DNA from 3 places in the Caballeronia grimmiae genome. Region 3 is predicted to be linked to each of the others. Evidence: predicted binding sites of a transcription regulator. Region 3 holds the regulator's gene; each other region holds the start of a gene.
What was found. The regulator LexA, encoded in region 3, represses DNA repair genes until DNA is damaged. The targets are predictions, from matches to a motif close to ACTGTATNNNNATACAGT.

Region 1: a site for LexA is predicted at 2,111-2,128, ahead of dinB (DNA polymerase IV). Genes of this name have one in related genera too.
Region 2: a site for LexA is predicted at 4,231-4,248, ahead of imuA (translesion DNA synthesis-associated protein ImuA). Genes of this name have one in related genera too.

Annotation. Positions count from the first base shown of each region.
Region 1 is NZ_CP084272.1:1,066,474-1,073,787, forward strand. It holds gene LDZ21_RS18595 (TauD/TfdA dioxygenase family protein) at 1-763, opposite strand, end outside; gene dinB (DNA polymerase IV) at 857-1,999, opposite strand; gene LDZ21_RS18605 (hypothetical protein) at 2,156-2,521, opposite strand; gene LDZ21_RS18610 (DUF3563 family protein) at 2,779-2,976, shown strand; gene LDZ21_RS18615 (response regulator transcription factor) at 3,001-3,684, opposite strand; gene LDZ21_RS18620 (sensor histidine kinase) at 3,797-5,152, opposite strand; gene LDZ21_RS18625 (hypothetical protein) at 5,330-5,566, opposite strand; gene LDZ21_RS18630 (alkaline phosphatase D family protein) at 5,740-7,314, opposite strand, start outside.
Region 2 is NZ_CP084275.1:300,087-307,400, forward strand. It holds gene LDZ21_RS27760 (error-prone DNA polymerase) at 1-2,109, opposite strand, end outside; gene LDZ21_RS27765 (Y-family DNA polymerase) at 2,114-3,580, opposite strand; gene imuA (translesion DNA synthesis-associated protein ImuA) at 3,510-4,211, opposite strand; gene LDZ21_RS27775 (DUF5677 domain-containing protein) at 4,351-5,097, shown strand; gene LDZ21_RS27780 (hypothetical protein) at 5,085-5,408, opposite strand; gene ligD (DNA ligase D) at 5,567-7,314, shown strand, end outside.
Region 3 is NZ_CP084271.1:1,535,177-1,542,490, forward strand. It holds gene LDZ21_RS07280 (sulfate/molybdate ABC transporter ATP-binding protein) at 1-84, opposite strand, end outside; gene cysW (sulfate ABC transporter permease subunit CysW) at 93-971, opposite strand; gene cysT (sulfate ABC transporter permease subunit CysT) at 998-1,882, opposite strand; gene LDZ21_RS07295 (sulfate ABC transporter substrate-binding protein) at 2,019-3,053, opposite strand; gene lexA (transcriptional repressor LexA) at 3,298-3,966, shown strand; gene LDZ21_RS07305 (hypothetical protein) at 4,080-4,415, shown strand; gene LDZ21_RS07310 (LysR family transcriptional regulator) at 4,708-5,601, opposite strand; gene LDZ21_RS07315 (CitMHS family transporter) at 5,702-7,006, shown strand; gene LDZ21_RS07320 (acyclic terpene utilization AtuA family protein) at 7,016-7,314, shown strand, end outside.

The DNA.
Region 1 (7,314 bases), on a different replicon from region 3:
CGAACTCAGGCTGCACGCTATGCGCGAAGATTGCATCCAGCAACGCGCGGCTCTCGTCCTCCGGCATGCCGATGATGCGCGTCGTGAAATGCTCGCTGACGAAAAGCGCCTTGCGGCCGGTTTCCGGATGCGTGCGCACCATCGGTTGCACGACGGGCTTCACTTCCGCGATCTGTTCCGCAGTGAGATTGGGCCGCCACGGACTGCGCTTTTGCAACTCGGCATATTTGGCGAGGTACGTGTGCTCCGCCGTGCGCCCCTCCACTGCTTGTCTGAGATGCGCAGGCAGCGTGTCCCATGCAAGATGCTGATTGGCGAAAAGCGTATCGCCGCCAGTGGCCGGCAACTCTTGCGCATGCAGCATCGAGCCGAGGCTCGGCTTTTCCTTGTATGAGAGATCCGAATGCCAGAAATGGCCGGCATCGCCCAGGCCGATCGGCTTGCCGTTCTCGACGATGTTCGACACGATCAGCACTTCAGGATGCCCGCTCAGTGCGAACTGATGCAGCACGTGTCGCTGCAAGGGGCCGAAGCGCCTGCTGAACGCCACTTGCTGCCCGGGTGTGATGCGCTGATCGCGAAACACGAGCACGTGATAGTCGAGATGCGCACGATGGATGCGCGCAAAATCGGCCTGCGAGAGCGGCCTGGACAGATCGAGACCGATCACCTCGGCGCCTAGCGGGCCATCGAACGGACGAATCACGATGCGTTGATCGACGGCTTCTTCGGAAGCGTCGTGGGTCGGAGAGAGAATCGTCACGGTTGCTTTTTAAACGGCGAATAGACGAACAATCTACGCCGCACGCGACGCATGAGCAAACAACGATACGCGATTTCGTTATTCGCCGGTACGCTAAGGACTCACTGAATCATCGAGCGCATCGAAGGGCAATTCGACCTGCACCGGCGCGACGAACGCGTCCGCTTCTCCCGGCACGCTCAACGCACTGACGCGCACGCCGAGCAGGCGCAGCCGCCTATCGAGCGGAATACGTTTCAAACACTCCGTCGCCGCGCGGCGAATGTCGGTGGCGTCGGCGGTTGCGACGGGAATTGTCAGATCGCGCGTGACGGTGCGAAAGTCGTCGAAGCGCAGCTTGATGCCGACTGTTCGGCCGACATAGCCCTTGCGTTGAAGATCGTCCGCGACGCGCTTGCATAAGTCAGTGAATTTGGCCGACAAGGTCGTGCGATCGTGCTTCGGATGGAGATCGCGCTCGAACGTGGTCTCGCGGCTCATCGACTTCGGCGTGGAACTGACGACCACGTCACGATCGTCTTGCCCCTGAGCGATGCGCGCAAGCCACGCCGCATACGTGGGGCCGAAATGCGTCTGTAGAAAACCGAGGTCGGCGGCCGCGATATCGCCTACCGTCACGAGGCCAAGCGCCGCCAGCTTTTCGTTCGCCTTCGGGCCGATGCCGTTCACCTTGCGCGCAGCCAGCGGCCAGATGCGTGTGGGCAGGTCGTCCATCGTCAGAATGGTGAGACCGTCGGGCTTGTCCAGCTCGGAGCCGATCTTTGCCAGCAGCTTGTTCGGCGCAATGCAGATGGAGCACGTCAGACCGGTTGCTTCGTACACGGCGTTCTTCATGCGCTTGCCGATCTCGGCGGACTCTCCCGGCATATCGCTGACGTCGATATAGATCTCGTCGATGCCGCGATTTTCTATTTGCGTCGTGAAACTCGCGATTGCAGCTTTGAAAAGGCGCGAATAGTGACGGTATGACTCGAAGTCAGTCGGCAGCAGAATGGCGTCGGGCGCAAGCTGCGCCGCCTTCATCATGCCCATTGCAGAAAACACGCCGAATTTGCGGGCTTCGTACGTGGAGGTCGTCACCACGCCGCGGCCCGCGTAATCGCGCAGGCGCGCGAAGCGGCGTGTGCCATCGGGAAGCGTCTCAGGCATCGCGTTGCGCCCTCCGCCCACGACGACCGGCTGCCCGCGCAGTTCTGGATAGCGCAGCAGTTCGACCGACGCAAAGAATGCGTCCATGTCTAGATGCGCAATACGTTTAACGGGGCTATGCGTGGCGAGTGTCGAGGGTGACGCGTTCATCGACGGAGGAAAGACTCAAAGGCGGCGAGGCTGGATAGAAAATGGCCTACTGTACATTCATACAGTCATTTTTGCCAGTGCGCCGCCCGATGCTTACTCCGGCGTGCGTTTTTCCGCGAGCGCACGGCGGCAGTCGTCGAATACCTGTCTAACGACGTCGGATTGATAGTTGAGGTCTTCGCTATCGAGAATTTCTTCGACGGCGTCGCGCGCCCAGTCGGCTTCGAGCATCGCGCAATGACGCGTCGCAAGATCGCGGGCAATGGCGGCCAGTTTCGCGATGGTCAGCCAGTCCGCAAACCGCTGATGCCGGTCGAGCCATTTATGCGCCGCTTGCACATGGAACGACGCCGCCGGCCAGTCGCCATTCAGATAGAACGCGCCAAGGCTGCCGCATGTGAGCCAGCAAAGCAATTCGACGCGATCGCGGGTACTGAGAGTACGAGGGACATCGTTCATGGCGGCAGTTCACGAAAGACGTTTCGACGAGAAGCGCTGAAGCACGCGCTTACGTTCCGTATTGAAACACGGTAGCACGTGATGGTGCGGCGCGGCACTGCTCGCATTAGTCGACATCGTGCGCTGACGAACGCTTTCGTCTGCCTCATTAACCGCTAATTCACGAAGCCCAAGCTGCTTTGCATCGACGGCTGCTACCAGGGCCCGGCAAGCGAGACCGTCGATTCCTCAGTGAATTGTTAATGACGGAGCCCATCATGTTCGAACGCCTTTCTCAATCCCTCGTCGAATTCATTTCCTCGCGGCGCGACGCCGGGACCGATGCCTACTTCGCTTCGTCGACCGATCTCGCGGACCTCGAGCTCCGCATGCACCACGTTGAACAGGAAGCGCCCAGCTATACGCTGCCTTTTTGCGGTTCAGTGAGATCGCATGACCATGCAAACCGCTCTTAACGCCTTAGCGCTTTCAGCGCGCCGCTATTTCGCATCGTCGCGGCCGGGCTGGCCAAGCATCACGGTCCAGCCAAGACCCCGCACATTGCGAATGACGCTTGCACCGAACTTCTTGCGCACCGAATGAATGAGCACGTCGACCGCGTTGCTCTCGACTTCCTTGCCCCAACCGTAAAGACGGTCTTCCAGTTGATCGCGCGAGAATATCGTGCCGGGGCGTTCCATCAATGCGTGCATCAAGGCGAACTCGCGCGCCGATAGCACGCCTGAAGTCTCGCCGCATGTCAGCGTGCGCTGATCGAGATTGAGATTGATGGACTCGTCGCCGAGACGCGAAACCGCATAGCCCGCTTTTCTGCGCAGCACCGCGCGAATCCGCGCCAGCAACTCAGGCATGTCGAAGGGCTTGAGAAGATAATCGTCTGCGCCGAGATCGAGACCTTGCACGCGCGTGTCGAGGTCGTCGCGTGCTGTGAGGATCAGCACGGGCGTCGCGTTGCCCGCCGTGCGCGCCTGTCGCAACAGTTCGATGCCGGTCATGCCCGGCAAGCCGAGATCGAGCAGCACCACGGTGTATTCGGCGGCGTCCATCGCCTTGCGGCCCGCGTTGCCGTCGCGCACCCAGTCGACGGCGTAATCCGCGTCCTTCAGTGCGCGCATCAGACTCGTGCCGATCTGCACGTCGTCTTCGATCAGAAGAATTCGCATATTGCACCTTGCTCATCGCAATGGGCAGACGTCAAAGCGCGAAGCGCTGCAAAAGCACGACCGGTCTCGAGCGATTCATCGCGCCGCGTGGCGAATGAATTGTAGTCGGCGCTCAGGCGGTTGCAGCATTGCTTCGCGCGGGCGCATCGTCCATGCTTTCATCGACGGGTAGGCCGAGGGCCGCGACGATGCCGGAACGCCCGTCGCCGCGATTGCGCAACCTCACTTCGCCGCCGTAACGCACCGCGATGGCCTTGACTATCGATAAGCCAAGCCCGCTGCCTTCCACCTCTGCGTTTGCGCGGAAGAAGCGCTCGAATACGCGCGGCAGCAATGCCTCGTCGATGCCCGGTCCCGTGTCGATGATCTCGACCCACACCCTGTCCTTGTCGCGACGCATGCGGACATCGATGATCCCGCCATCGGGCGTATAACGCACCGCATTGGACAGAAGATTCATCACCGCGATGCAGATGTCCGCTTCCACCGCGCGCACGTGCGCGCTCATCACTTCTTCCGCGCCGACATCGAGGCCGCGCTGGAATGCGATCGGCAGCACATCGGCGATGGCGTCCTTGATGACGACGGACATATCCACGCGCGCCAGCACGCTGCCGCTTAACGGCGCGTCCGCGCGCGCCAGTCTCAACAACTGTGTGATGAGACTGCCGCTGCGTGCGATACCGCGCCTGAGTTCGTGAAATCGCTCCTGATTGCCGGGCGCGATATGCGGCGCGAGGTTATCGGCCTGAAGCTGAAGCGCAGTGAGCGGCGTGCGCAATTCGCGCGCTGCGTCGGCAATGAATTTGCGCTCGCTCTCTATGGATTTGGCGAGCCGTTCGATCATCGTATTGATGGAACGAATGAATGGCGCGAGTTCCGCAGGCACGCCGACGCTCGGCAGCGGCCTGAGATGGCCCGCGTCGATGGCCTGCACTTCGCTGCCCAGCCGGTTGAGCGTGCGCAGCGAGCGCTGCACGACGAGCACCACGGCGATCCACATGAGCGGCAACAGCACGGCGATGGGCCATAGCGTTCGGGTGGCGTTCTCTTCCGCCAGCGCCCGGCGCACGGAAGAACGTTGCGCCACCTGAATTGTCATCGTCGGTTCGTCCCGCGTGAAGACGCGCCACTCTTCACCGTTGAACGTGGCGTTCGAGAAGCCCGGCGGCGCATCGGGCGAGAAGCGCAGCGATGGATCGGTCGTGCGAAACGGCGCTTGGTAGCCAGGCTTCCACAGCACGACGACGACATCGCGATCGTCCTGCGAGCCGCGCGCCGGATTCTTCGGAATGCCTTCAGCGAAACCGTCTCGCATGCGCGCCGCCACCTGTTCGAGACGTAAATCGAGCAGCGCATTGATGCCGGCCTTGCTCAGGTGATACGAACTCACCCCCTGCACGATGCCGACTGCGCTCACCAGCAAGCCGAGCGCGACGACCAACTGGTTCCTCAGCGATTTGATCATGTCATTCCGCAGCGTCAATAAAGTCGGGCAAGCCGCGCGACCGAACGGCGGCACTTGCATCGATCAATACACTAACGCAGCGTTCGGCCCATCGAATGCCATGACGTTCGACGCATAGCGCCGATGGGCCTGACTATCTTCATTGCTTTCGCGCCGATGCCTCCGGCGCGCAGGCGCTCAGTCCTGCGCCTGAATCAGAGGACTATCCTGCTTGTCTTTCGTCACCGCCGCATCGTTGCTGCGTTGCGTCGCGGCTTCATCGGCGGCAATGGTTTGCGTGTTCATGCCTTGCTGCGACGCGGGCGCGCCGGTCGAAGGCGTGTAATGCGGTGCGGGGCCATAGCCGCTTGCAAGCGCATAAGACGCGGCAAGCGAAGCTGCAACAAAGATGACGCCACTGAGTTTGCTCATCATGATCGTGCTCCTGAGGGTTTCATGTATCCACTTCATCGGCCTCATTGCACGGGTTCAGCAAGCGACCTTCCGAAATGTGCACGCAGTCTACGTGCGTGCCGTTACGTTGAAATCCCCCCAGAAGCGCGGATAAGAATGGGCGGGTGATCGTTACTGTATGAAGTCCTTCGTCTTCAGACGTTGTCCTCGACGCCTATCGATACCGCGCCCGCGTTGATCGTCAAACGCGTGCGCTTCGCGAGCGCATCTTGCGGTGCAGTGCCATCCGCATTCAAGCTCTTCACCTTGTTGAAGATCGCGATGAACTGACCCGCCGTCACCGTTGCCGATGCATAGCCCAGGCCGTCGTGATCCGCATAGAGCATGTCGGGGTTGTTCTGCTGGATGAAGGTATCGAGCACGCCGGAAGAACTGATCAGCGACGCGAGCGGCATGCCCGCCGAGTATGTCGCCACGTCTCTGAAGAAGGGCCGGCTGCTGATGCCGGCGGCCATCAGATCGACCATGACCGGCGTGCCTGTCGCGGGATCGGGATTGTCTCGCACGATGCCGGCCTGAAACGCATGCAGGTCGCCCGTGATCGCGACGAGGTTCGCGATGCCCTGTGTCTTCACGAACGACATCAGTTCCGCCTTGTGCGACGGGTAACCATCCCATGCATCGCAGTCGAGCACGAAAACCGTGTTCGCGGGCGCGGGCGCAATCGACCGCAAGTCGAGCCACATGCGGTTCATCATCACCTCGTTGCCCCAAACCTTCCACGTCGCGGTCGACGCCTTCAGCGTGTCCTTCCACCACTGCGTCTGCGTGGGGCCGAGTATCGACGGCGCGCGGCCGAGGCGCTGTGTATCGAGCGCCTCGAATTGCGCGAGCACTTGTTGCGGCACGAAGTAACGCGAGCCGACGATGTCATTGCCGTTCACCGCATCATGGCCGAGGCCTTGTGCAATCGCCGCCTCGCTGACGACGTGATCGTCGCGATAGAGCCGCTCGTCGGTCATCATGAGATGGAGCAAAGCGCCGAAGCGGAAGTCGCGATAGATGCGGATGTTGTCGTAGCTCGCGTTATTCAGGTCGAACGATACGTCGCCCCAATCCACCGGCAGATATTCGGCCCACGCCTGATTTGCATTGCGGCGGCGCGCGGTCTGCCGCTCGTTCGCGTTCGTATAGGTTTGATGATCCTGCCAGCAGTCGTCGGAGAACTCGTGGTCGTCCCAGATCGCGATCATCGGAAAGCGCGCGTGCACTGTCTGCAAGCGCGCATCGCCGCGATACGTGCGATAAAGCGTCCGGTAATCGGCGAGTGAATTCGCGTAGAAACCGCCGTCCGCATGCGGCACGCCGTCAGGCAAGGTAATCAGCGGATGCGCGGGCTCGGCGGCGTCTCTCGGCGAACCCACAGTTTCGTAGATGTAGTCGCCCAGATGCACGACGAAGTCGAGATCGGTTTCCGCCGCCATCAACGTCATCGCTTGCCAGTGATTTGCGCTCCAGTTCTGACAGGTGAACCACGCGAAGCGCAACCGTTCGATGGATTGGTTAGCGGCAGGCGCGGTGCGTGTAGCGCCCATCGCGCTGATATCGCCGCCCGCGACGAAACGATAATAGTAAGTCATCCTTTCCGTCAGTCCGGTTACTTTCGCGCGAACGGTATAGTCGTAATCGGCCACTGCGCTCAACGCCACGCTCGCGGCGAGTTGCGAGAAATCGGCAAGCGGTGACACTTGCAAAGTCAAGGGCACGGG
Region 2 (7,314 bases), on a different replicon from region 3:
TTCCAGACCGCCCTTGCGCCGCCACGCGGCCATCGCTCGCCGTAATTGATCTGCTTCGCCGGCTGAGAAGCCGGCGGCAAGCATCGCGACCTGCATTACCTGCTCTTGAAAGATGGGAACGCCGAGCGTCCGGGCAAGTGCCGTTTCCATCTCAGGACTGGGAAACGACACGGGCTCAAGTCCCTGGCGTCGACGCAGATACGGATGGACCATCCCACCTTGAACCGGGCCTGGTCGCACAATCGCGACCTCAATGACCAGGTCGTAAAACGTTCTCGGTTTAAGTCGTGGGAGCATGCTCATCTGTGCCCGCGACTCGATCTGGAATACCCCTACGGTGTCGGCGCGACAGATCATGTCGTAGGTCTCAGAGTCTTCGGGTGGGATGTCCTGTAGCTCAAACGGTTCGCCACGCTGCTGACCGACGAGGTCAAGAGTGCGACGGATTGCGGACAGCATTCCGAGCGCAAGCACATCAATTTTCAGAAGCCCAAGCGCCTCGAGGTCGTCCTTGTCCCATTGGATTACGCTGCGATCGACCATCGCCGCATTTTCGATAGGCACCAGTCGTGATAACTTGCCCCGCGCGATAACGAAGCCGCCTGTGTGTTGCGACAGATGTCGAGGAAAATTTAGAAGCTGTGAGGCGAGAGCGGCCCATTGCTGAATAACGGGTGCGTCGGCGTCGAGGCCAGATTCAGTGAATCTTTTCAAAAGGTCTGCGCTTGAGTCGAACCACTGATGCGCTTTCGCCACCTTGTCAACGATAACAGGATCGACACCCAAGGCCTTGCCAGAGTCGCGCAGTGCGCTCTTAGGCCTATAGGTTGTCACAGCGGCAGCAAGTGCTGCGCGTACACGTGTGTATTTTCGATAGATGTACTGAATGACCTCCTCTCTGCGCTGGTGCTCGAAGTCAACGTCGATATCGGGCGGCTCACCGCGTTCCTTAGAGATAAATCGTTCGAACAGCATTGAGCTGCGGGCGGGATCGACTTCCGTGACGCCGAGGCAAAAGCAAACCGCTGAATTGGCGGCCGACCCGCGGCCTTGACATAGGATGCCCTGACTGCGTGCATACCTGACAAGGTCGTACACAGTAAGAAAATAAGGCTCATATTTCAGATCGGCGATCAGCGCGAGCTCGTGTTCGATCTGCTGCTGCACCTTGTGCGGTATGCCTTCAGGGAAACGCCTGTGAGCGCCTATGTAAGTCTCTTGCCGCAAGTATGCGGTGGGTGTGGTGCCCGGCGGTACAAGTTCATCGGGATACTCGTAACGCAGTTCGTCGAGTGAAAATGCGCAGCGGTTGGCAACGTTGAGCGTCTCAGAGAGCGCCTTCTCTGGGTATAGGTTGGATAGGCGCAATCGTGCTCGCAGATGCTGTTCCGCGTTTTGCGCAAGCTGAAAACCGCATTCCGCGATAGAGCGGTTCAGGCGCACTGCCGTGAGTGTGTCTTGCAGCGGCTTGCGGGACCGCACATGCATCGTTACGGCGCCCGTGGCGACTGTCGGCACGCCGTGCTTTTCTGCGACGTATTCGACTGTCCCGCGATGAATGTCGTCCATTGCGCGTGCATGAAGAGTAAGCGCTACCCAGCAGCGATCCGGAAACGTGTCCGCGATCCATCCGACTTGCGAGTCAAGTCGCTGCTCCTTCGCCGGATATTCGGGCGACAGGACTGCAAGGCAGTCAGGAAGACCTTTGAGGTGATGGTAAGGCGCGTCTGGATGCGAGAGATCATGCGGCGTTAGGACGTAGGTTCCTTTGGATGTGCGAGTCCTGGCAAGCGTGATCAGCTCCGAGAGATTGCCGTATCCCTCGCGGTTTTGGGCCAGCAACGTCAACGCGAGCGCAGGCGAACCATCGGCATTGGTCAACTGGAAATACGCGCCGACAATGAGGCGGATGTTGGCCTTTTTAGCAGCGACGTGCGCACGCACGATGCCGGCGAGCGAGCATTCATCTGTTATCGCGATCGCCAGGTAGCCAAGTCGCTCCGCGCGCTCAATCAGCTCCTCAGCGTGCGATGCACCACGCAGGAATGTGAAATTGGAGAAGCATTGCAGCTCGGCATACCCGGGCAGCATTGACGAGTAGATGTCCATCGCATCACCCGAAAAGGCCGTGCAGGAACCACCGAGGATCTTCTTCTTCGCGGCTGCCCACGCGCTCCCGGTATATCCAGTAGCACGTTTGATCGTCAGCCTCGGCAACAAAGTAGTCGCGGGTTACCAGTTCGCCATCCCACCATCCACCTTCAACGCGTTCGCCTGGGGATACCGTGCGCAACGGGCTACCGTAAAACGGGCGATGCTGTCGCGTCATTAACTGGATGGGCTTTTCAAGCAACCACGCGGGTCGAGGCTGCTCGCCCGGGAGATCGCAACCCTTGGCATCGCTCGTTACAGGTACCCAGTTCGCGATTACCTCTGGTCGATGGTCGGCGATGGGCGCTGGACGAAGAACGTTCTCCGGACCAAGTCGAGCAACTAGCAGCTCCATCAGGCGGGCGTGGTCTTCCTTGTTGCCGCCGGGGTCAGGAAAGAGGGAATCCGATGGCGGCTCCGCGAGCGCAACATCATCGACCTCGAGCCGGACAGCGATAACGGCGGCATCAAGCGCAGTGCGGCCAAGGCGCTCTTTCAGGAGTCGCGTCAAATGCTCTTCGTGCCACGTGGGCTCGGCCAAAGCTACGGTAATTTGCGTCGGCGGGACGGCTGAGCGACCACGTTCGTGTTCCAGCAAAACGGAAAAACGTTTCAGGGCGAGTTGTTTGCTCGCGAGCCATCCTGTGAGTTGCACAATGAGTCGTCGCGCGCTGAAGAGAACAGCTTCAGCGTGTTCGACACGATCCGGCAATTCAATGCGCGCGTTGAATGTCGGCGGGGTTTCAACCCAGTGGAAAAGCTCTGGTGCTTCGCCGACCATTCTGTCGAGCCGGTCCAGCAGGGCGGTTCCGCATCGCTTTTTCAAGCCTGCCCGGGGAAGGCGGCGCAGATCGGCGACGGTCTCACAACCAAGACCAGTGAACCAATCAGAGTAGCGTCGCGTGTCTGGTATCAACAAGGCTGGCAAAGCCGGTAGTTGCCGCATCAGCGAGCGTACAGAGAGTCGTTGCCCGCCGCGGAACCTGGCCATCAGCCATGCAGCCTCGCCGGTCGGCGCGACTCCGATTTGGACAGTGAAGCCGAATGCGGCTAGGGATGCGCGCATCGCACGCCTGATCGCGCGTATGCCTCCGAACAAGCGCAGACTCGCCGAGATGTCGACGAGTATGGTTTCTTCTTCCGCGATGGTCACCAGCGGGCTGAACTGCATGAGAGCCGTAGCTACGTCCACGAGAGTCTGCTGTTCGCGGATCTCGTCGCGATCGCAGATGCGGGCGTTGGGTACAAGCGTGAGAACGCCGCCTTTGCGCATGCCCGTGCGAACTCCCGCGTCGATCGCGCGCTTGTCGCATTCCACCACCCGCTCGCGATCCAAAACGACGAGACCGTGGTCCGAATCAAGAGACCACTTCGGCTGGAAGACTTCGAGACTGAGGTGCGGCAGATACGCGCCGATCCAGACTTGCATGGCGATTCAAAAGGATGGGCGAGTGTGAAAGTTGGACGATCAACGGCTCGTCGCGCGCTGGGCCACGGCGTTTGACGAAGTCGAGCGCCACGCTGTCGCGCCGCGGTCTCACCGCGAGCCGAAGAGGGGCGGGCGATGTGTCGCTGGCAGTGGCCAACGGCCGAACCATGAAGAAGAGCGTCTCGCTGGTCTGTGCAGCAAGATGGAGGCGTCTCAGGGAATCCTGGCGCACGTGCGATTGCCAGAAAATCAACGCGCCGAAGGTGCCAGCACGCAAGATCTGCTCCGCGGCCCAGAGGGCATCGGCAGTCTTCTGTGCGCGGATCACGTTGAACGTCGAGTGCGGCAGTTCCCAGTAGGCGGCAGCCTCGGGATGGAACGTGTGCGGGGGCAGTAGCAATGCAATCGGCCGGTGCGCACATTGGCGCAATGCCGGCAGCAGAAGACGGAGTTCGCCCACGCCGGGCTGCTGCACCAGCAGATCGGTCAGGGCGCCCCTTGGCCAACCGCCTCCCGGCAGCTCGGCGGCAAGCTCTGGAAACCCGCACGGCATGACATTCGCCCGGCCAGCCGCTAGTTGCGAGCCGAGCCAGAGCGAAGGATGGATTGTCTCCGGTGCCGGAAGTCCCACGGAAGGTCGCCTATCGAGTACTGTATGAATGTACAGTATATGTCACTCTTGTCTCGCTTGCACAACTCGTAAAAATGGGGTGCGATCAAGTCAGGGCGGCTGTAGTCGTATGATGGCTCTTTGTTCTCGTTGGAAGAAGATGACGGCAGACGACAATTTCGGGACGCGGGGATTTCTGTCGGCGGAGGTCGAACATCATCGCAAGGAAGTCCGACAGCAATTCCCGTCGCAATTCGCGGAGTGCGATGGCTGGTCGGATGAAGCGGTCAGGCAACTCCACGAAGCAACCTTCTCCGATGGTTCGCCGGCAAAGCTGTTTGCGGCAGCTTATTGGATGAAATGCGTCCGGGCTTGCCAGGGAGCAATCATCCTCGCGGAGCGTGGACTCATCCCCGATTCCATGACCCAAACTCGAACTGCCGCGGAAGCGCTTTTTCACGCTGTCGCCCTTGTCGTTGAGCCGAGCGTCGTAGAAAAGTTGATCGCGGAGGATATGCGGCAAAAGCGGAAGCAGGTGCAGGGCATGACGAGAGAGCAGACGGTCAATAGCACGCTATCGGAAGGCGACAGAACGGCATTGCTCGCCCTGCTTGATGCCGAGCACAAGAAGGGCGAGTTTTCCGCGTTCGATGCCGCCCACATAGCAGGGCTCGATTATCTATATCAGACGATGTATCGCGGACTGTCGCTAGCGGCTGCGCACAGCACGCTAACGGCGCTTGATCATGAATTTGTCCGAAGACCTAGTGGCGAGGTCGATCTCGACTTCGGACCGTCTACGGACAATCTGGAATTCGCGCTGGGCATGGTATCGGCATGCCTGAAGATCGGGATAGAGAAGATGTCGGCGGCTATGTCCGACACGGGGGAGGGTCATGGCGTGTAAATGCCGTGCCGAATCAGGTATTCCTTAATGTCTGTGTGCGCCTGTCTCAGAAGGATCGAATCCAGAGGGTAAGTATTAGCGAGCACTCGGCCACGACTGCCAACACTGTCAAAAAACGAGGGGAGATCGGCAGCATGTGCAAAATGCGCGGCCATGGCAAAGCTATGAATCGTGTACTGGTCGCCCATCGCCTCGATCGTTATGGAGGCAGACTCTCCACTGCTCAGAAATAGTTCAACCGAGGTGAACATTTTGCCGACGTGCTGGAGTTCGATCCTCAGGACGGTCTCGAGAAACTGGTGTACGTTCATGTGCTGGCGAATTGGGGACTTGCAGGCTTGGGCAAGGATTATCGCGCGTTATCGAAAGCGTTGGGTCTAAGGAAGTTCGTGCGTTCGCTTATCGAAAGGGAGCGATGCAAGTGCCAGTTGGGATGAAGAATGTTTCGACCAGACGAAGGCGGCCATCAATGCAGAAGATGCCGGATGCGATTGCCCCGCAACTCGCAACGCTTGCCAAAGCCCCCCCGACTGTTGGCGAATGGTCTTACGAGATTAAGTTCGACGGCTACAGGCTGATGTGCAGGCTTGAGCGCGGACAAGCCCGGCTCATTACGCGTGGAGGCCACGATTGGGCCAGCAAGATGCCTGCGTTGGCTCGCGAGATCGAGACGCTACCGAGCGAGACAGTATGGCTCGATGGAGAAGTCGTGGTCTTGAACGACAGCGGATTGCCAGACTTCAACGCGCTTCAAAACGCCTTCGATCGCCGGAGCACATCGGATTTGACCTACTTCGCTTTCGATCTGCTCTTTATAAACGGACAGGATATGCGCGAGTCGCCGCTTCGTGAAAGGCGAGAGGCCCTCATCTCCCTGCTGGCAGATTTTCCAAGCGAAAGGATTCGTACCAGTGAATCTTTCACTGACGATCCACATTCATTGCTGGCGTCCGCATGCCGGATGCGTCTTGAAGGCATCATGGGCAAGCGCCTGGATGCTCCATATCGTTCTGGTCGCTCCACTGATTGGATCAAACTGAAATGCTTCCTGAGGCAAGAGTTCGTCGTTGGTGGCTTCACCAGACCCTCCGGTGCGCGATCAGGAATTCGGTCACTTATGATTGGCGTCCACGAGCGTGATGGGTCGCTTCGATACGCGGGTACGGTCAAGGCGGAATTGCGGACCGCACAACGGGCAGAGCTTGAACAGCGGGTCGTGGCATTCGCTACTACGGAGCCGCCGTTCTACAACCCACCGTCGCACAAGCGAGGCACGGAATTCGTGTGGCTGACGCCCGAGATTGTGGTTGAGGCGTCGTTTCTCGAATGGACACCTGGTGGAGAAGCGAGGCACGCCACATTCAAAGGCCTCCGTTACGACAAGGCGGCCTCGTCCATCACTCAAGAGGCGGCGGTTGACGTTGGCACTGTGAGCGGCCAGACGGGCGAGGGGGCGCCGCTAGGACGAGCACAAACTGGTAGCGCTCCGGTTGTTGTTGGCGTCAAGATTTCCAATCCCGATCGGGTAATCGACAAACAATCGGGAATCCGAAAGATTGAACTGGTACGCTACTACGACGAGATTTCCGAGTTTGCGCTTCCGTACCTCATGGATCGGCCGGTTTCTCTCGTGCGCGCACCCGAGGGGATACAGGGGGAGTTGTTCTTCCAAAAGCACGAGGAGCGATCCGCGATACCAGGCATCACGCGGTTGCCTTCAGACTTCTTTCCGGGACATCAACCCTTGTTGGTAATTGACACCAGAGAAGCGCTCGTTGCCGTCGCGCAGATGAACGCGGTGGAATTGCACAGTTGGAACGCGAGTCAGCCCGACTTGGAACACCCCGATAGATTCGTGCTGGACCTAGATCCAGACCCCTCGCTTCCCTGGCAAATGATGACGGATGCGGCGACCCTCGCGAAGGTTTTGCTTGACGAGATTGGGCTGAAAAGCTTCATCAAGACTAGCGGAGGGAAGGGCTATCACATCGTCGTGCCGGTCACCCGCAGGCAAGACTGGGAAGACATCAAAACCTTCTCTCAATCGATTGCGCGTTACATGGCGCGGCTCATGCCGGAGCGATTCTCGGCGGTGCTCGGTCCGAAAAATCGCGTCGGGAAAATATTCATTGACTACCTCCGGAACAGCAAAGGCGCGAGCACTGCCGCAATATATTCTGCTCGTGCAAGGCCTGGTATGGGCGTCTCGATGCCAAT
Region 3 (7,314 bases):
GCCCGCCGGAAAATCGAGCGTGACGTTGTCGAGCGCGGTGAAATCGCCGAAACGCTTTTGCAGATTACGAACGATGATGCTCATGATGATCCTTAGTTCTGTGCGCTTTTTCTGGCTTCGACGAGCGACTGCGACATGCGCCGCTCCGCGATGAGCTTCAGCCCGAGCGTGACGAGCGCGAGCAAGGCCAGCAGCGACGCCACCGCGAACGCGGCCGAGAAGTTGTATTCGTTGTAGAGAATCTCGACGTGCAGCGGCATCGTGTCCGTCTGTCCGCGAATATGACCCGACACCACCGACACCGCGCCGAACTCGCCCATCGCACGCGCGTTGCAGAGAATCACGCCATAGAGCAAGCCCCACTTCACGTTCGGCAGCGTCACGCGCCGGAAAATCTGCCAGCCCGATGCGCCCAGCACGTGCGCGGCTTCTTCTTCGTCGTTGCCTTGCGCCTGCATCAGCGGAATGAGTTCGCGGGCGACGAACGGGAACGTGACGAAGATCGTCGCGAGCACGATGCCCGGCACCGCGAAGATGATCTGCACGTCATGCGATGCGAGCCACGGTCCGAACCAGCCTTGCGCGCCGAACATCAGCACGTAGATGAGACCGGAGATGACCGGCGACACCGAAAACGGCAGGTCAATGAGCGTCGTCAGAAGCGCCTTGCCGCGAAACTCGAACTTCGCGATGGCCCACGACGCCGCCAGGCCGAACACCAGATTCAGCGGCACGGCGATCGCGGCGGTCATCAGCGTGAGCTTGATCGCGGACCACGCATCCGGGTCTTTCAGCGACTCGAAGTAATAGTCGATGCCCTTCGCGAACGCCTGCGCGAACACCGCGACGAGCGGCACGACGAGAAACAGCGCGAGAAACACGAGCGCGATGGCGATGAGCAGCCAGCGTATCGCGCGTGGCTCCGTCACCGGATTGAGCGTATGGACTTCGCGTTGCGGGGCGGTGTTCATCGCAATGGCCTTGCTGTCGGGCGTGCTCATGCGCGGCCTCCCTCTACCTGCAGCGTCGGGGCCGGCGGCGCGACCGTCCTGCTCGTGCGCCTTTGCAGGAACCATTGCAGCGTATTGATGAACAGCAACATCAGGAACGATACGCACAGCATCACGACTGCGAGCGCCGTCGCGCCGGCATAGTCGTACTGTTCGAGTTTCGTGATGATGAGCAGCGACGTGATCTCCGACTTCATCGGCACGTTGCCGGCGATGAAAATAACCGATCCGTATTCGCCGAGCGCACGCGCGAACGCCAGCGCAAAGCCCGTCAGCAACGCGGGGAAAACCGACGGCAGCACGACCCGGCGAAACGTCAGCCAGCGCGTCGCGCCGAGACACGCGGCGGCCTCTTCCTGTTCGCGCTCGAACTCTTCGAGCACCGGCTGCACCGTGCGCACGACGAACGGCAAGCCGATGAACGTCAGCGCGACCAGCACGCCGAGCGGCGTGAACGCGACCTTGATGCCGAGCGGCGCGAGAAATTGCCCGATCCAGCCGTTGCCCGCATACACGGCCGCGAGCGAGATGCCCGCGACGGAAGTCGGCAGCGCGAACGGCAGATCGACGATGGCATCGACGATACGCTTGAACGGGAACGTATAGCGCACCAGCACCCACGCGACGAGAAAGCCGAACACCGCATTGATGAGCGCCCCGCCGAGCGCGGCGAAGAACGTCAGCCGGTACGACGCCAGCACGCGCGGCGACGTCACCGCGCGCACGAATTGCGCCCAGTCGAGCGTCGCCGTCTTGGCAAAGGTGGCTGCAAGCGGTATGAGCACGATAAGGCTCAGATACGCGAGCGTAATGCCGAGCGTCAGGCCGAAGCCCGGCAGCGCGCTTGGCTTGCGCAGGTTGAAAGTGCTCATGCGTGAATCATCCTGTTCCAGTGCGCCGGGGCGGGCGCTCGTTGCTGCATGTGCGTACAGCGGCGTCATGGCGCGCCGCTTGTCGTCGCTTCAATCGGCTCGATGCTCCATCATCGGGCCGCCCTGCTCATTGCCGTTACTGCGGCTGGTAGATCGAATCGAACACGCCGCCGTCCGCGAAGTGCGTCTTTTGCGCCTTCGTCCAGCCGCCGAAGGTATCGTCGATGGTGTAGAGCTTCAGCTTCGGAAACTGCTTGATGAGATCGGCCGGGACCGTTTTCGAGCGCGGACGATAAAAGTTGCGCGCCGCGATCTGCTGGCCTTCGTCGCTATACAGATACTTCAGATACGCCTCGGCGAGCTTGCGCGTGCCGTGCTTGTCGACGACCTTGTCGACCACCGCGACCGGCGGCTCGGCCAGAATGCTCACCGACGGCACGACGATCTCGAACTTGTCCGGGCCGAACTCCTTGAGCGACAGGAACGCCTCGTTCTCCCACGCGATCAGCACGTCGCCCTGCCCGCGCTGCACAAAGCTCGTCGTCGCGCCGCGTGCGCCCGAATCGAGCACGCCTGCGTTCTTGTAGAGCTTCGAGACGAAGTCCTTCGCGCTCTGCTCGTTGCCGCCCGGCTTGTGCTGCGCATACGCCCACGCGGCCAGATAGTTCCAGCGTGCGCCGCCCGAGGTCTTGGGGTTCGGCGTGACGATGGAGACGCCCGGCTTCGCCAGATCGTCCCAGTCCTTGATGTGCTTCGGATTACCCTTGCGCACGAGAAACACGATCGTCGATGTGTACGGCGACGCATTGTCCGGCAGGCGCTTCTGCCAGTCGCCGTTGACGAGTCCCTTGCCGGCGAGCGCGTCGATGTCGTAGGCCAGTGCGAGCGTGACGACATCGGCCTGAAGGCCATCGAGGACCGCGCGTGCCTGGCCGCCGGAACCGCCATGCGACTGCTTGAACGTGACGGTCTCGCCCGTCTCCGCCTTCCACTTCTTCGCAAACGCCTGGTTGAAATCCTGATATAGCTCGCGCGTCGGATCGTACGACACGTTCAGAAACGCGGTTTGAGCATGAGCGTGGACGCTGATGGCCGCCGTCGCCGCCGTCACCGCGAACGCCGCGAAGAGCTTTCTCGCCTTGGTCCCCAATCCCGCTTTCGTGCTTTGCATTCCCCGTTCTCCGTCTTATCCATTGACGGAATCAGTCTATCGGCGCGGCTATATGATTAGAAATAATCGTTTCTCATCTTTTTATATCGAATCGTGCTAACGGCGCTGTTGCTGCTGCGTTCCGCCTGCGAAGGCCAATTCCGGGCGCTTCCGCGACGAAGTTAAAGTAATGCTTGAAAAGCGCGAAATACTGTATAAAAATACAGTCATCTGTTCATCCATACAGCGCAGCAGGGGCCAGCCAGTGACTAGAACTTCAAAACTTACCGCTCGCCAGCAGGAAGTCTTCGAACTCTTGCAGCGCGCCATCGAGCGCACCGGCTTCCCGCCCACCCGCGCGGAGATTGCCGCGGAGCTTGGCTTCAGTTCGGCCAATTCCGCCGAGGAGCATCTTCGGGCGCTGGCGCGCAAAGGCGTGATCGAACTGGCGGCGGGATCGTCGCGCGGCATCCGGCTGATTGGCGAAGCCGTACAGCCGGACGAGTTGCCGCATCAGCTCACCTTGCCGCATCCGAGCATCATGCAGTTGTCGCTGCCGCTCGTCGGCCGGGTCGCAGCCGGCAGTCCGATCCTCGCGCAAGAGCACATCTCGCAGCATTACGCGTGCGACCCGGCGCTCTTTTCCAGCAAGCCGGACTATCTGCTGAAGGTGCGCGGGCTGTCCATGCGCGACGCCGGCATTCTCGATGGCGACCTGCTCGCGGTGCAGAAGCGCACGGAAGCGAAGGACGGGCAGATCGTCGTTGCGCGTCTGGGCGACGACGTCACCGTCAAGCGCTGGAAGCGTCATACGGACGGCGTCGAACTCATCGCGGAGAACCCGGACTACGAGAATATCTTCGTGCGCTCCGGCAGCGGTGAGTTCGCGCTCGAAGGCATTGCGGTCGGTCTGATCCGCTCGGGCGAGTTCTAGCGCGCCCGCTTCATCTCACGCCACGCACGACGCGGCGCGTTTCGAGTACATCAAAGCATGACGGCAGCCGTTCCCGGCTCGCCGCGGTGCGTCCTATCGCCTGGAGAGTCATCATGGAACGTTTTGCCCGTTTGTTGCCCTTCCGCCAGTTTGGCCGCCTGCGTCATCTGCGTGCATTGATTCCCTGCGGCGTCGCGGCGCGTCCGCATACCGAAGCCACGCCCGATCTGTTCGATGAAATGCCGGTGCTGCCGTCTCGCCAGCCGGCGTTCGCCCGCGTGTCGCTCGTGAAGACGGTTCATGCGGAACCGGCGCAGCGCGCGCCGGTACGGGTGTATCGCAGCGAATCGCGCGTCATCATGGTCGGCAAGATCAGCGAGGTGTCGCGCATGCTCGACCGCTGCATCGACGAGGAACGGGCGGGCGTGGCGGGCGGTTTTCTGGCGTGAGCGTCGCGGGTTGACCGGACGGCGGCTTCGGGATGGTTCTCGCGCCGGCGTGCTCAATCGGAGTTTGAACGACGCTCGTCGCCTAGAGGGTTATGCGAGAACTGTCACTCATCTTTGGTCGTGAGTGCAGTCAATGACGGTCTACGCCGGTGGTAGGGAACATCCATCGCGTCATGCCTCTGCAACTCATCTGCTGGAGTGAGCCAAAGATTTCCGAACCATCCAGTTGTTACTAGGCTATTCAGGCCTGGCGACTGCTTAAGTCTCAGCCCGGCGCAAAGCCGGAATCGGCTCACCGCGTCCTAACGCTGTGACGCATCAGTTGCACGAACTTGTCGGTGATCGACGGCAACGTTCTGCCTCGTTTCTTCACGATCGCAATCGACCGCACGAACGCTGGATCGTTGATCTCTTTGCTGACGAGCCCAGGTTCGGCGCGCACTTCTCGCGCGGTCTCGGGCAGGATCGTCACGCCCAGGCCCGCGCGCACCATCGCGACGGCGGTCATCATATACGTGGGTTCGCACGCAATAACGAGCGGCCCGCTCCACTGGCTAAGCGCGGCATCGACAACCGCGCGCACGCTTGTCCCCGGTGCGGTCAGCACGAGCGGAACCTGCGCGAGATCGCTCACGCCGATTCGACGCATGCTCGCGAACGGATGCTCGCCCGGACAAACGACGACGAGCCGGTCCACACCGGCATGCAGGACCTCAAGCATCGGGTCGAGCACGTCCCCCCCGGTGAGCCCGATATCAACTTCTTCCTCGCGCACGAGCGCGTTGACGGTGCTTGCTACGACGTCGCGAATCTGGAACGTGACGCGCGGCACATCGTGTTTCGTGCCGATGATTAATTCCGGCAACGCACTCGCCGCAAAAGTCGGCAGGCACGCGATGCGGATGGTGCCGCTCTCGCCTTCGCCCAGTGCGCGGGCGTCACGCAGCACGTTTTCCATGTCGCGCAGAGATTTGCGCAGCAGCGGCAAAAGCTCGCGGCCCGTCGTCGTCAGCGCGACATTGCGGCTGTTGCGATCGAACAGGCGCGCGCCGACCGCTTCTTCCAGCCGGCGTATCTGCACAGTAAGTGCGGGTTGCGACAGATGCAGCCGCTCGGCCGCCCGAGTGAAGCTTCCCGCCTCGGCCACGGCGACGAGTGCGCGAATATCGCGAAGATTGAGATCCATTATGGTTCGTGATAGCTGCGATCAAATCATTTCAATTGTGTGATCGCTGCTTCGAACTTACTCTGGGCCTCATCAAAAAACAAGATTCGGAGACAGACACATGCTGCCGTTACTCGGCCTCGCCACCATCGTCGTCCTGCTCGGGGCGATTCTTTCCAAACGCATGTCGCCGCTCGTGGCGCTGATCATCGTGCCGATCGCGGCGTCGCTGATTGGCGGATTCGGATTGCAGACCAGCAAATTCGTCATCGACGGATTGAAGAACCTCGCGCCTGTCGTTGGCATGTTCGTGTTTGCGATCCTCTATTTCGGCACGATTACGGATGCGGGCACGCTCGACCCGATCATCGACCGCATCCTGCGCGCGGTGGGCACCAAACCGACGCGCATCGTGATGGGCACGACGCTGCTCGCGCTCCTCATCCACCTCGACGGCTCTGGCGCGGTGTGTTTTCTCGTGACGATCCCCGCGATGCTGCCGCTGTACGAACGCCTGAACATGGACAAGCGCGTGCTCGCCGCGGCGGTGTCGATGGCGGCGGGCATCAACTTTCTGCCATGGACGGGGCCGATGATCCGCGCATCGGCGTCGCTGCATCTGCCGATTTCATCGCTCTTCAACCCGCTCATTCCGGTGCAGGCTATTGGCCTCGTGTTCGTGTTCGGCATGGCGTGGTGGCTCGGCCGCCGCGAGGAGAAGCGCCTCGGCTATTCGAGCGCGACCGGTTCGATTCCGATGCCCGAACGTAAGCTCACGCCCGAGGAAGAAGCGCTGCGCCGTCCGAAGAACTTCTGGTTCAACATCGTGCTGACGATCGTCGTGCTCGGCACGATGGTCGTCATGGGCGAGAAGATTCCGCCCGCGATCATGTTCATGGTCGGACTGTGCATCGCGCTGATGGTGAATTACCCGAATGTCGACATGCAGAGAAAGCGCATCGATGCGCACGCGCGCGCCGCGCTGATGATGGCCGGCATTCTGCTCGCGGCCGGCGTGTTCACCGGCATCATGCAGGGCACCGGCATGCTGAAGGCGATGGCGCAGGCAGCCGTCGGCTTCGTGCCGCCCGCGCTTGCCGGGCACATTCCCGTCGCGCTCGGTCTGGTGTCGATGCCTCTGTCGATGCTCTTCGATCCCGATTCGTTCTATTTCGGCGTGCTGCCCGTGGTCGCCGAAGTTGCGTCGCAGCTCGGCGTGGCGCCGGTGCATGTCGGCCAGGCCGCGCTGCTCGGCCAGATGACGACCGGCTTTCCCGTGAGCCCGCTCACGCCCGCGACGTTTCTCGTCGTCGGACTGTGCGGCATCGATCTCGCGGATCATCAGAAGTTCACGTTCCCGCTGCTGTTCGGCGCGTCGATCGTCATGACGATCGCGTGCGTCGTGCTGGGCGTGTTTCCGCTGTAAGGACGAACCATGAAAGACATCATCAGAATCGGCGCGGGCGCGGGCTATTCGGGCGATCGCATCGAGCCTGCGGTCGAACTGGCCGAACATGGCGCGCTCGACTATCTCGTGTTCGAATGCCTTGCCGAACGCACGATCGCTATCGCCCAGCAGGCGCGCCGCAACAATCCCGATCTCGGTTACGACCCGCTGCTCGAAGCGCGCATGCGCGCAGTGCTGCCCGTCGCGGTGAAGAACGGCGTGCGCATCATCTCGAACATGGGCGCGGCCAATCCTCGTGCGGCCGCGCGCAAAACCGCGCAGATCGC